Regions from separate parts of the Acidovorax sp. PRC11 genome, predicted to be linked through region 2. Evidence: predicted binding sites of a transcription regulator. Region 2 holds the regulator's gene; the other holds the start of a gene.
The links. The regulator FNR, encoded in region 2, switches genes on or off when oxygen is low (the NO sensors DNR and NnrR bind a similar motif). The targets are predictions, from matches to a motif close to TTGATNNNNATCAA.
Positions count from the first base shown of each region.

Region 1 (4,408 bases), on a different contig from region 2:
GCAGCTCAGCTCCACCGTGCGCCACAACGCCGACAGCGCGATGCAGGCCAACCAGCTGGCGCGCGGCGCCTCGGGCGTGGCACAGCAGGGCGGTGAAGCCGTGAGCCGGGTCGTGAAGACGATGCGGGACATCAACCAGAGCTCGCGCCGCATCTCCGACATCATCGGCGTCATCGACGGCATCGCGTTCCAGACCAACATCCTGGCATTGAATGCCGCCGTGGAGGCCGCCCGCGCCGGCGAGCACGGCCGGGGCTTCGCGGTGGTGGCCAGCGAAGTCCGCGGCCTGGCCCAGCGCAGCGCCCAGGCCGCGCGGGAAATCAAGGACCTCATCACGGCCAGTGTCGAGCAGGTGGAGTCCGGCACGGCCCTGGTGGACCGGGCGGGCCAGACGATGGAGGAAGTGGTGGCGTCGATCCGGCGCGTGAGCGACATCGTCGGCGAGATCAGCGCCGCCAGCAGCGAGCAGAGCAACGGCGTGGCGCAGGTGGGAATCGCCGTGAACCACATGGACGAGGCCACGCAGCAGAATGCCGCGCTGGTCGAACAGAGTTCCGCCGCGGCGCAGAGCCTGCAGCAGCAGGCGCGGGAGCTGGTGCACGCGGTTTCGGTCTTCAAGCTGCACCCGCAGCAGCCGGCACTGCCTCAGCCGGCGCAGTTCATCGCAATCCCGCAATGAGGGCGGGCGCACCCGCTGGAACGGAAAAGGAGCCGGCGGGCCACCATGGGCTCACCGGCTCCAGGCCATCACGGAGTCACCATTCACCGAGGGCACGCACGCGCTGGTCGAGGTCGGCGGGGGGCGCGTCGTAGGGCGACACGAGTTCGGGCGCCCGCGCCATGCCATCGGCCCTGTCCACCGGGAAGGACGGCGATGCGGCCTGCGCATCGGCCACGAAAAAGCGGGTGGACAGGAAGCGCGGCAGCGCGAACGACGAAAGATTCAAGGACAGCATGTCAGGCTCCGGGAGGCGACGCGTGGCGCCGCGCAGTCTTCGTGCCGGGGTGGCCCGTCCGAGCGTAGATGCGCAACTGCCGCCCTCCTGTAGGCCGGAGCCTCTCCTCCGTGACAAAACAATGCGGACCTTCCCGCCCCGCCTCCCCGCCCCGCCCCACCCTGCCGCGGTGGAACGCCCTACCCGACCGAGCGGTGCGACGGTTCTGGCGAAGTGCCGCACCGCGGGCGGGCTCGTGCTGCTGCAGGATGCGGCGGCGCTCCGGAAAGGGCTGCGCGAGCCGTCCTTATTTCGCCAGCGCCAGCGTGCCCTTCATGAGTGCCGAGTGGCCGGGGAACGAGCAGAAATAGGTGTATGCCTCACCGGCCTTGAGCGAGGCGACCGGGAAGGTCACCGCGTCGCTCTCGCCGCCGCCGAGCAGCTTGGTGTGGGCGATCACGCGCTTGTCACCGTCCTTGACGTAGTTCTTTTCCGCGCCGGCTGCCATGCCGTCGGCGGAAGCGCCCTGCATGTCGGCCGTCTTGGCCAGGACCCAGTTGTGTCCCATGGCGGTCTTGGGCAGCTTGCCCGCATGCTTGAGCTTGACGGTGAACTGCTTGCAGCTCTGGGGCACGGAAATGGCGCTCTTGTTGAACTGCATCGCGTCGTTGCCTTCGATCTCGACGCTGCAGTCGGCGGCGTGCGCGGATGCGCCGGCACCCAGTGCCAGAACGAGGGCCAGGGCCTTCCAGTGTTGTGCCATGTCGGTTACTCCTTCGATGAATGCCGGTGCACGCGCCGGTGAAATGCCACCGGTGAAAGCGCGTGTGCGGCGATGGCCCATCGTAGGAAATCGGCGCTGCCGGCCTGTTGACGTGCATCAAGGGCCACGGGATTCATCCGCGCCACAAGGCCTACACTGGCCGGCCCATGCCGCAGACACTCCGGGCGCCCTGCCACAGCGAACTCCTCATCAAGAAAAGCCGTTTCATCGGCTGCGTGCAGCCGATGGCGGACAGGGCGTCCGCCCAGGCGGTGGTCGACGCGTTGCGGCGCGAGCATCCCGGCGCCGCGCATGTGTGCTGGGCGCTGCTGGCCGGCGGCCAGTCGGCCGCGGTGGACGACGGCGAGCCGGGCGGAACCGCCGGCAGGCCCATGCTGGAGGTGCTGCGGCACCAGGACCTGGAGGGCGTGCTGGCCACCGTGGTGCGCTACTTCGGCGGTGTGAAGCTCGGGGCCGGCGGCCTGGTGCGCGCCTACACCGACACCGTGGCGCAGGCCCTGCTCGGGGCAGACAAAGTTCCGCTCGAACGCATGGAGGTACTGCGCTGCCAGGTGCCCTACGCGCAGGAGGGCCTGGTGCGGCGCGAAGTGGAGGCCGCCGGTGCCGTGCTGCAGGACGTGGCGCACGGTTCGCTGGTGGTGCTGCAGGTCTGCCTGCCCGCCTCGCGCGCGGCCGCCTTCCGGCAGCGCATCGATGATGCCGCACAGGGGCGCGCGGGCTGGCTCGGCGCCTGAGACCCGCGCGCGGGGCCGGCAAGACAGCCTATCGGCCTACATGCCCGCCCGACGGCGCGCGCCGACACTCTACTGCCGAGCCCCGGGCACCGGCGCAGGAGACACCCACCCATGAGCGACATGTTGGACACGATCATCATCGGAGCCGGATCCGCCGGCCTGGCCGCGCTGCGCGAGGTGCGCAAGCGCACGGAACGCGTGCTGATCGTCAACGACGGCCCCTGGGGCACGACCTGCGCGCGGGTGGGCTGCATGCCCTCGAAGGTGCTGATCGAAGCCGCCGATGCATTCCACCGACGCCACGCCTTCGATACTTTCGGCATCCGCGGACAAGAAGCCCTGCGCGTGGACCTGCCCGCCGTGCTGGAGCGCGTGCGGGCACTGCGCGACGATTTCGTTGCCGGCGCGGTGAAGGCCTCGGACATCGGCACGCGCGGCATCTCCGGGCGTGCGCGCCTGCAGGGCCCGCACCAGGTGGAGGTCGACGGCAAGGTGTACGAAACCCGCAGCGTCGTCATCGCGACCGGCTCCCGACCCACGGTGCCAGAAGACTGGCTGGCCTTCGGCGACCGCATCCTCACCACGGATACCCTGTTCGAGCAGCCGGACCTGGGGCCGCGCATGGCGGTGATCGGACTCGGCCCGGTCGGCGTGGAGATGGCGCAGGCGCTGTCGCGGCTCGGCGTGGAAGTGGCGGCGTTCGCCACCGGCAACGAGGTGGCGGGCCTGTCCGATCCGTCGATCAACGATGCGCTGCGGGATCTCCTGAAATCCGAGTTCGTGCTGAACGTCGGCGGCAAGGTGCAGTTGCGCGAAGTGCCCGGCGGCATCGAGGTCACCAACGGCGACGCGACCGTCGTGGTCGACCAGGTGCTCGCGGCCATGGGACGCCGCCCGAACGTCGAACACCTCGGGCTGGACACGCTGGGCGTGGAGCTCGACGAGCACGGCGTGCCGCCGGTGGACCGGCGCACCACCCAGATCGGGCACCTGCCGGTGTTCATGGCCGGCGATGCGAATGCCCTGCGCCCCATCCTGCACGAAGCGGCCGACGACGGGCACATCGCCGGATTGAACGCGCTCGCCCCGGACCCGCGCGGATTCCGGCGCCGCACGTCCCTGTCGATCGTGTTCACCGAGCCGAACGCCGCCACCGTCGGCCGGCGCTACAAGGACCTGAAGGCGGGCGAATCCGTGACCGGCACCGTCGACTTCAGCCGCCAGGGCCGCGCACGCGCCGGGCAACGCAACGCGGGCCGGCTGAGCGTGTACGCCCAGCACGGCACCGGGCGGCTGCTCGGCGCGGAAATGTGCGCTCCCGGCGGCGAACACATGGCCCATCTGCTGGCCCTGGCGGTGGACCGCGAACTCACCGTGCACGATCTGCTGCGCATGCCCTTCTACCACCCGGTGCTCGAGGAAGGCCTGCGCACCGCGCTGCGCGATGCCGCCAGCCAGTTGCCCAAGGGGAGCGACTCCGACCTGTCGGCCTGCGACGCCTACGGGTCGAGTGCGCTGGACTGAAGCGGCCGGCGCGGTTTTCGCAAATAGTTCTCAAGCCGGCGCGGCGATGGCCGATAACAGGGGATCTTCATCCATTGGCTTCCGACGGGAGGCTGCACAAGGAGTTCGCCATGGACGTCAGCCTCTCGCAATCCATCGTCAGCACCGCGGCCGGACTGGCCAGCCAGAAGACATCGGATGCCGTGAATGTCGCCGTGCTGAAAAAGGCCATCGACATCCAGCAATCGTCGGCGGAGCAGCTGCTCCAGGCGCTGCCCCAGCCGCCGCTGGCGACGTCCGGTTCGCTGGGTACCCAGGTCAACACCTTCGCCTGAACGGGGCGCCTCGCCGTGGGCGGCGCGCTAGTCTCTCGCGGCCGGGCGGAAGGCCATGGGCCTGCACCCTTCCACGCCGACGCGCGGATCGGTGCGGCTCCCGATGGGGGTCAGCGC
Region 1 is NZ_JAUZUQ010000009.1:70,504-74,911, reverse strand. It holds gene Q9R47_RS12390 (methyl-accepting chemotaxis protein) at 1-679, shown strand, start outside; gene Q9R47_RS12385 (hypothetical protein) at 756-956, opposite strand; gene azu (azurin) at 1,243-1,698, opposite strand; gene Q9R47_RS12375 (YigZ family protein) at 1,866-2,453, shown strand; gene Q9R47_RS12370 (dihydrolipoyl dehydrogenase) at 2,565-3,977, shown strand; gene Q9R47_RS12365 (YjfB family protein) at 4,088-4,291, shown strand; gene Q9R47_RS12360 (FAD-dependent oxidoreductase) at 4,402-4,408, opposite strand, start outside.
Region 1: a site for FNR is predicted at 1,806-1,819, ahead of azu (azurin). Genes of this name have one in related genera too.

Region 2 (4,408 bases):
CGCGGCGAGCCGCGCGGCCCGCGCAACAAGTCGGTGGACCACCGCGCGAAGGGCCTGGGCGACTGCATCGACTGCACTCTGTGCGTGCAGGTCTGCCCGGTGGGCATCGACATCCGCAACGGCCTGCAGTACGAATGCATCGGCTGCGGCCTCTGCGTGGATGCGTGCAACACCGTGATGGACAAGATGAAGTACCCGCGCGGGCTCATCCGCTACTCCACGCAGAACGGCGTGGCGAACCGCTGGACGCAGTCGCAGATGCTGCGCCGCGTGCTGCGGCCGCGCGTGCTCATCTACACCGCCGTGCTGGTGGCGCTCAGCGCCGGCATGATCACGAGCCTGGCGCTGCGCACGCCGCTCAAGGTGGACGTGGTGCGCGACCGCGCGGCGCTCTCGCGCATCGTCGCGGGCGGGCGGCTGGAGAACGTCTACAGCCTGCAGATCATGAACGCGACCGAGGCGCCCCAGCGCTACCGCATCGCGGCCACGGGCATGGAAGGGCTGGTGGTGGCGTCCGACGCCGAACTGGAGATCGGCGCGGCGCAGTCGCGCTGGGTGGCCGTGCGGCTGCAGATCCCCTACGGCTCGGCCGCGCCGGGATCGCATCCGGTGGCGTTCGACATCGAGGCACTGGGCACGCATGCCCACGTGCGCGAGAAGTCCATCTTCCTCGTGCCGCGCTGAGCGGCATGCAGAGGGTGGGGATTGGTGTTATTCGGTATTGGCGTGCCCCGCGACCGCATGGTGTGATGGGCGCGCGACGAGGAAGAAGGAGCCAGATCATGACGACAGCAACCCATGCAGCGGCGACGGCCGGCGGCAGCGCGGCCGGCACGGCAGCCCAACCCTGGTGGAAGTTCGGCCACGTGTGGATGGTGATCGCGGGCCCCGCGATCGTGGTGGTGGCCGGCACGGCCACCGCATGGCTCGCCGTGCGCCAGCCCGACCCGGTGGTGGCCGAGGACTACTACCGCCAGGGCATCGAGATCAACCGCACGCTCGCGCGGGAACGCGCGCGTGCCGGCATGGAGCCGGCGATGAAGGCACGCAACCACGCCGCCACGCCGCAGCAGGACCAGCCGCGCTGAAGTGGCCTCGCCCCGGCGGGCCGCCGCTTCCGGTAGCAGCAGATGCAACGCAAAGGAGGAGATCGCGATGAAAGCCCAGCGCCTGATGTGGATCGCCTGGCCCGCCTTCCTGGTGGCCGGCCTGATCGAAATGGTGGTGTTCGCCTTCGTGGACCCGGCCGCCCTGCACTGGGCCGACCAGCCCCTCGCCCTCTCGCGCGAGGGCGTCTACACGGTGGCGTTCTTCGTGTTCTGGGCGCTGTGCATGCTCTCGGGCGCGCTCACCACGCTGCTGTCGATGTCGCCGTTCGAACTCAACCGCTGCCCCGTGCCCACGGGGGAGCGCCCGCTGGAATGCGGCAAGTTCATGCAGTGATGCGCACAAAGCACGGTCGTCGAACACGCATTGCCTCACCCGCCAAAAGGCCGCGGAGCAGGCCATGCCGGCAGACGCCGTGGAGCGGGCTTCGCCCGGCCACCGGCGCCTCAGGGGGATGTCAGTGGCAAGCCTGGCTGTTGACTATCCGCTTGAGCGCATCCGGCTCGACGATGCGCACGTGCCGCTGCTTGACCTCGACGATGCCTTCCTCGACGAACTTCGAGAACGTGCGGCTCACGGTCTCCAGCTTGAGGCCCAGGTAGCTGCCGATCTCCTCGCGCGTCATGCGCAGCACCAGTTCGGACTGCGAGAAGCCGCGCGCATGCAGGCGCTGCACGAGGTTGAGCAGGAACGCGGCCAGGCGCTCCTCGGCGCGCATGCTGCCGAGCAGCAGCATCACGCCGTGCTCGCGCACGATCTCGCGGCTCATGATCTTGTGCACGTGGTGCTGCAGCGCGGTGACCTCGCGCGACAGCTCCTCGATGCGGTCGAAAGGCATCACGCAGACCTCGGCGTCCTCCAGCGCGACGGCATCGCAGGTGTGGTGGTCGCTCACGATGCCGTCGAGCCCGATGATCTCGCCGGCCATCTGGAAGCCCGTCACCTGGTCGCGCCCGTCCTCGGTGGCCACGCAGGTCTTGAAGAATCCCGTGCGGATGGCGAAGAGCGACGTGAAGGCCTCGCCGTTGCGGAACAGCGTGGCGCCGCGCTTGACCTTGCGGCGCGTGGCCACGATGTCGTCGATGCGCTGCAGCTGCTGGTCGTTCAGGCCGAGCGGCATGCAGAGTTCGCGCAGGTTGCAGTTCGAACAGGCGACCTTGATGGTGTGAGGATTCATGGATGAGTGGCCTTCCCTTCGAGGCATTCCGGCCACTGCACGACTGCCGTGTACGGAGTGGACACGCGGTCAATGTGGCATACAACTGTGATGCGTCAATTGTGGCAGCGACACGCTTCCAAATGCTTGACCGATGTCAAGGACGCGGGCGCGGCACCTGGTGCACATTGTGGACCGACAAGGAATTCCGCACCATGAACGCTGTGACTCCCGAGCTTCTGCGCCGCTTCGACGTGCCGGGGCCCCGCTACACCTCCTATCCGACCGCCGACCGCTTCGTGGAGGCCTTCGGCCCGGACGAGTACGTGCTGGCCCTGCAGCAGCGCCGGCTCGGCTCGGCCGCCAAGGCCGTGCCGCTCTCGCTCTACGTGCACATCCCGTTCTGCGAATCGCTGTGCTACTACTGCGCGTGCAACAAGATCATCACGCGCCATCCCGAGCGCGCCGACGTCTACCTGCGCTACCTGAGCCGCGAGATCGATCTGCACATGGCCCACTGCGCGCCGGGCCAGGCCGTGAGCCAGCTGCACATCGGCGGCGGCAGCCCCACCTTCCTGAGCGACGACGGGCTGCAGGAACTCATGAACATGCTGCGGCGCAGCTTCACGCTCGTGCCCGGCGGCGAATACTCGATCGAGGTCGATCCGCGCACGGTGGACGCGCAGCGGCTCGCCAGGCTCGCGCAGCTCGGCTTCAACCGGCTGAGCTTCGGTGTGCAGGATTTCGACCCGGCCGTGCAGAAGGCCGTGCACCGCGTGCAGCCCGCCGAGCAGGTGTTCGCGCTCGTGCAGGAGGCGCGCCGGATCGGCTTCGAGTCGATCAACGTGGACCTGATCTACGGCCTGCCCCGGCAGACCCCCGAATCGTTCGACCGCACGCTCGCCCAGGTGGCAGAGCTGCGGCCCGACCGCATCGCGCTCTATGCCTATGCCCACCTGCCCGAGCGCTTCAAGCCGCAGCGGCGCATCGTGTCGGCCGAGCTGCCGATGGCCTCCGCCAAGGTCTCGATGCTGTCGCGCTCGCTCAACGCCTTCCAGGACGCGGGCTACGTGTACGTGGGCATGGACCATTTCGCGCTGCCGGACGACGCACTGGCCGTGGCCAAGCGCCAGGGACGGCTGCACCGCAACTTCCAGGGCTACAGCACGCAGCCCGACTGCGACCTCATCGCGCTGGGCGTCTCGGCGATCGGCCGCGTGGGCGCCACCTACAGCCAGAACGCCAAGACGCTCGACGAGTACTACGACCTGATCAACCAGGGCCGCCTGCCGGTGGTGCGCGGCCTGGCGCTCACGCGCGACGACCTCGTGCGGCGCTCGGTCATCATGGCGCTGATGTGCCAGGGCGAAGTGCTGTTCGAGCCGATGGAGCAGTCGTGGCTGATCGACTTCCGCCGCTACTTCGCGGCCGAGCTGGAAGTGCTGGGCGGCATGGCCGGGGACGGCCTGGTCACGCTGGGCGACGATGGCATCACGGTGACCGAAATGGGCTGGTTCTTCGTGCGCGGCGTCGCCATGGTGTTCGACCGCTACCTGCAGGCCGACCGCACGCGCGCCCGGTTCTCGCGGATCATCTGAGCCGCCGCGCACGCCTTCGAGCGACCGAGCACCGCCGAGCCGCACCATGCCCGATGCCCTGATCTGGACGGCCTTCGCCATGGGACTGGCGGGCGGACCCCACTGCCTCGCGATGTGCGCGGCACCCTGCGGCGCGATCATCGGCGGCGCGGGCGCGGGCGCGGGCGCAGGACGCCGGGACGGGCGCCGCGTGCAGTGGATGGCCGTGGCGCCGGTGGCCGGCCCGCAGACGGGGGGCGCTGCCGGAGCCCGTGCCGGCATTGCCGGCCCGGGAGGGGGTGTCGTGCGGGCGGCGTGGTTCCACCTCGCGCGCCTGGCCGGCTACGCGCTGGCCGGCGCCACGGCCGCGCTGGCCATGGACCGGCTCGCCTGGCTCACCCAGCAATCCGCCGCGCTGCGCCCCGCGTGGACCCTGCTGCACGTGGCCATGCTGGCCTGGGGCGTGCTCATGGCGCTGCAGGCGCGGCAGCCCGCCTGGGTGGAGCGCGCCGGCCGGTCGGCATGGGCCCGGCTCGGGCCGGTGGTGCGCGCGCCGGGCGGCGTGGCG
Region 2 is NZ_JAUZUQ010000016.1:76-4,483, reverse strand. It holds gene ccoG (cytochrome c oxidase accessory protein CcoG) at 1-684, shown strand, start outside; gene Q9R47_RS17380 (FixH family protein) at 783-1,088, shown strand; gene Q9R47_RS17375 (hypothetical protein) at 1,156-1,443, shown strand; gene fnr (fumarate/nitrate reduction transcriptional regulator Fnr) at 1,565-2,284, opposite strand; gene hemN (oxygen-independent coproporphyrinogen III oxidase) at 2,479-3,861, shown strand; partial or broken gene Q9R47_RS17360 (sulfite exporter TauE/SafE family protein) at 3,908-4,408, shown strand, end outside.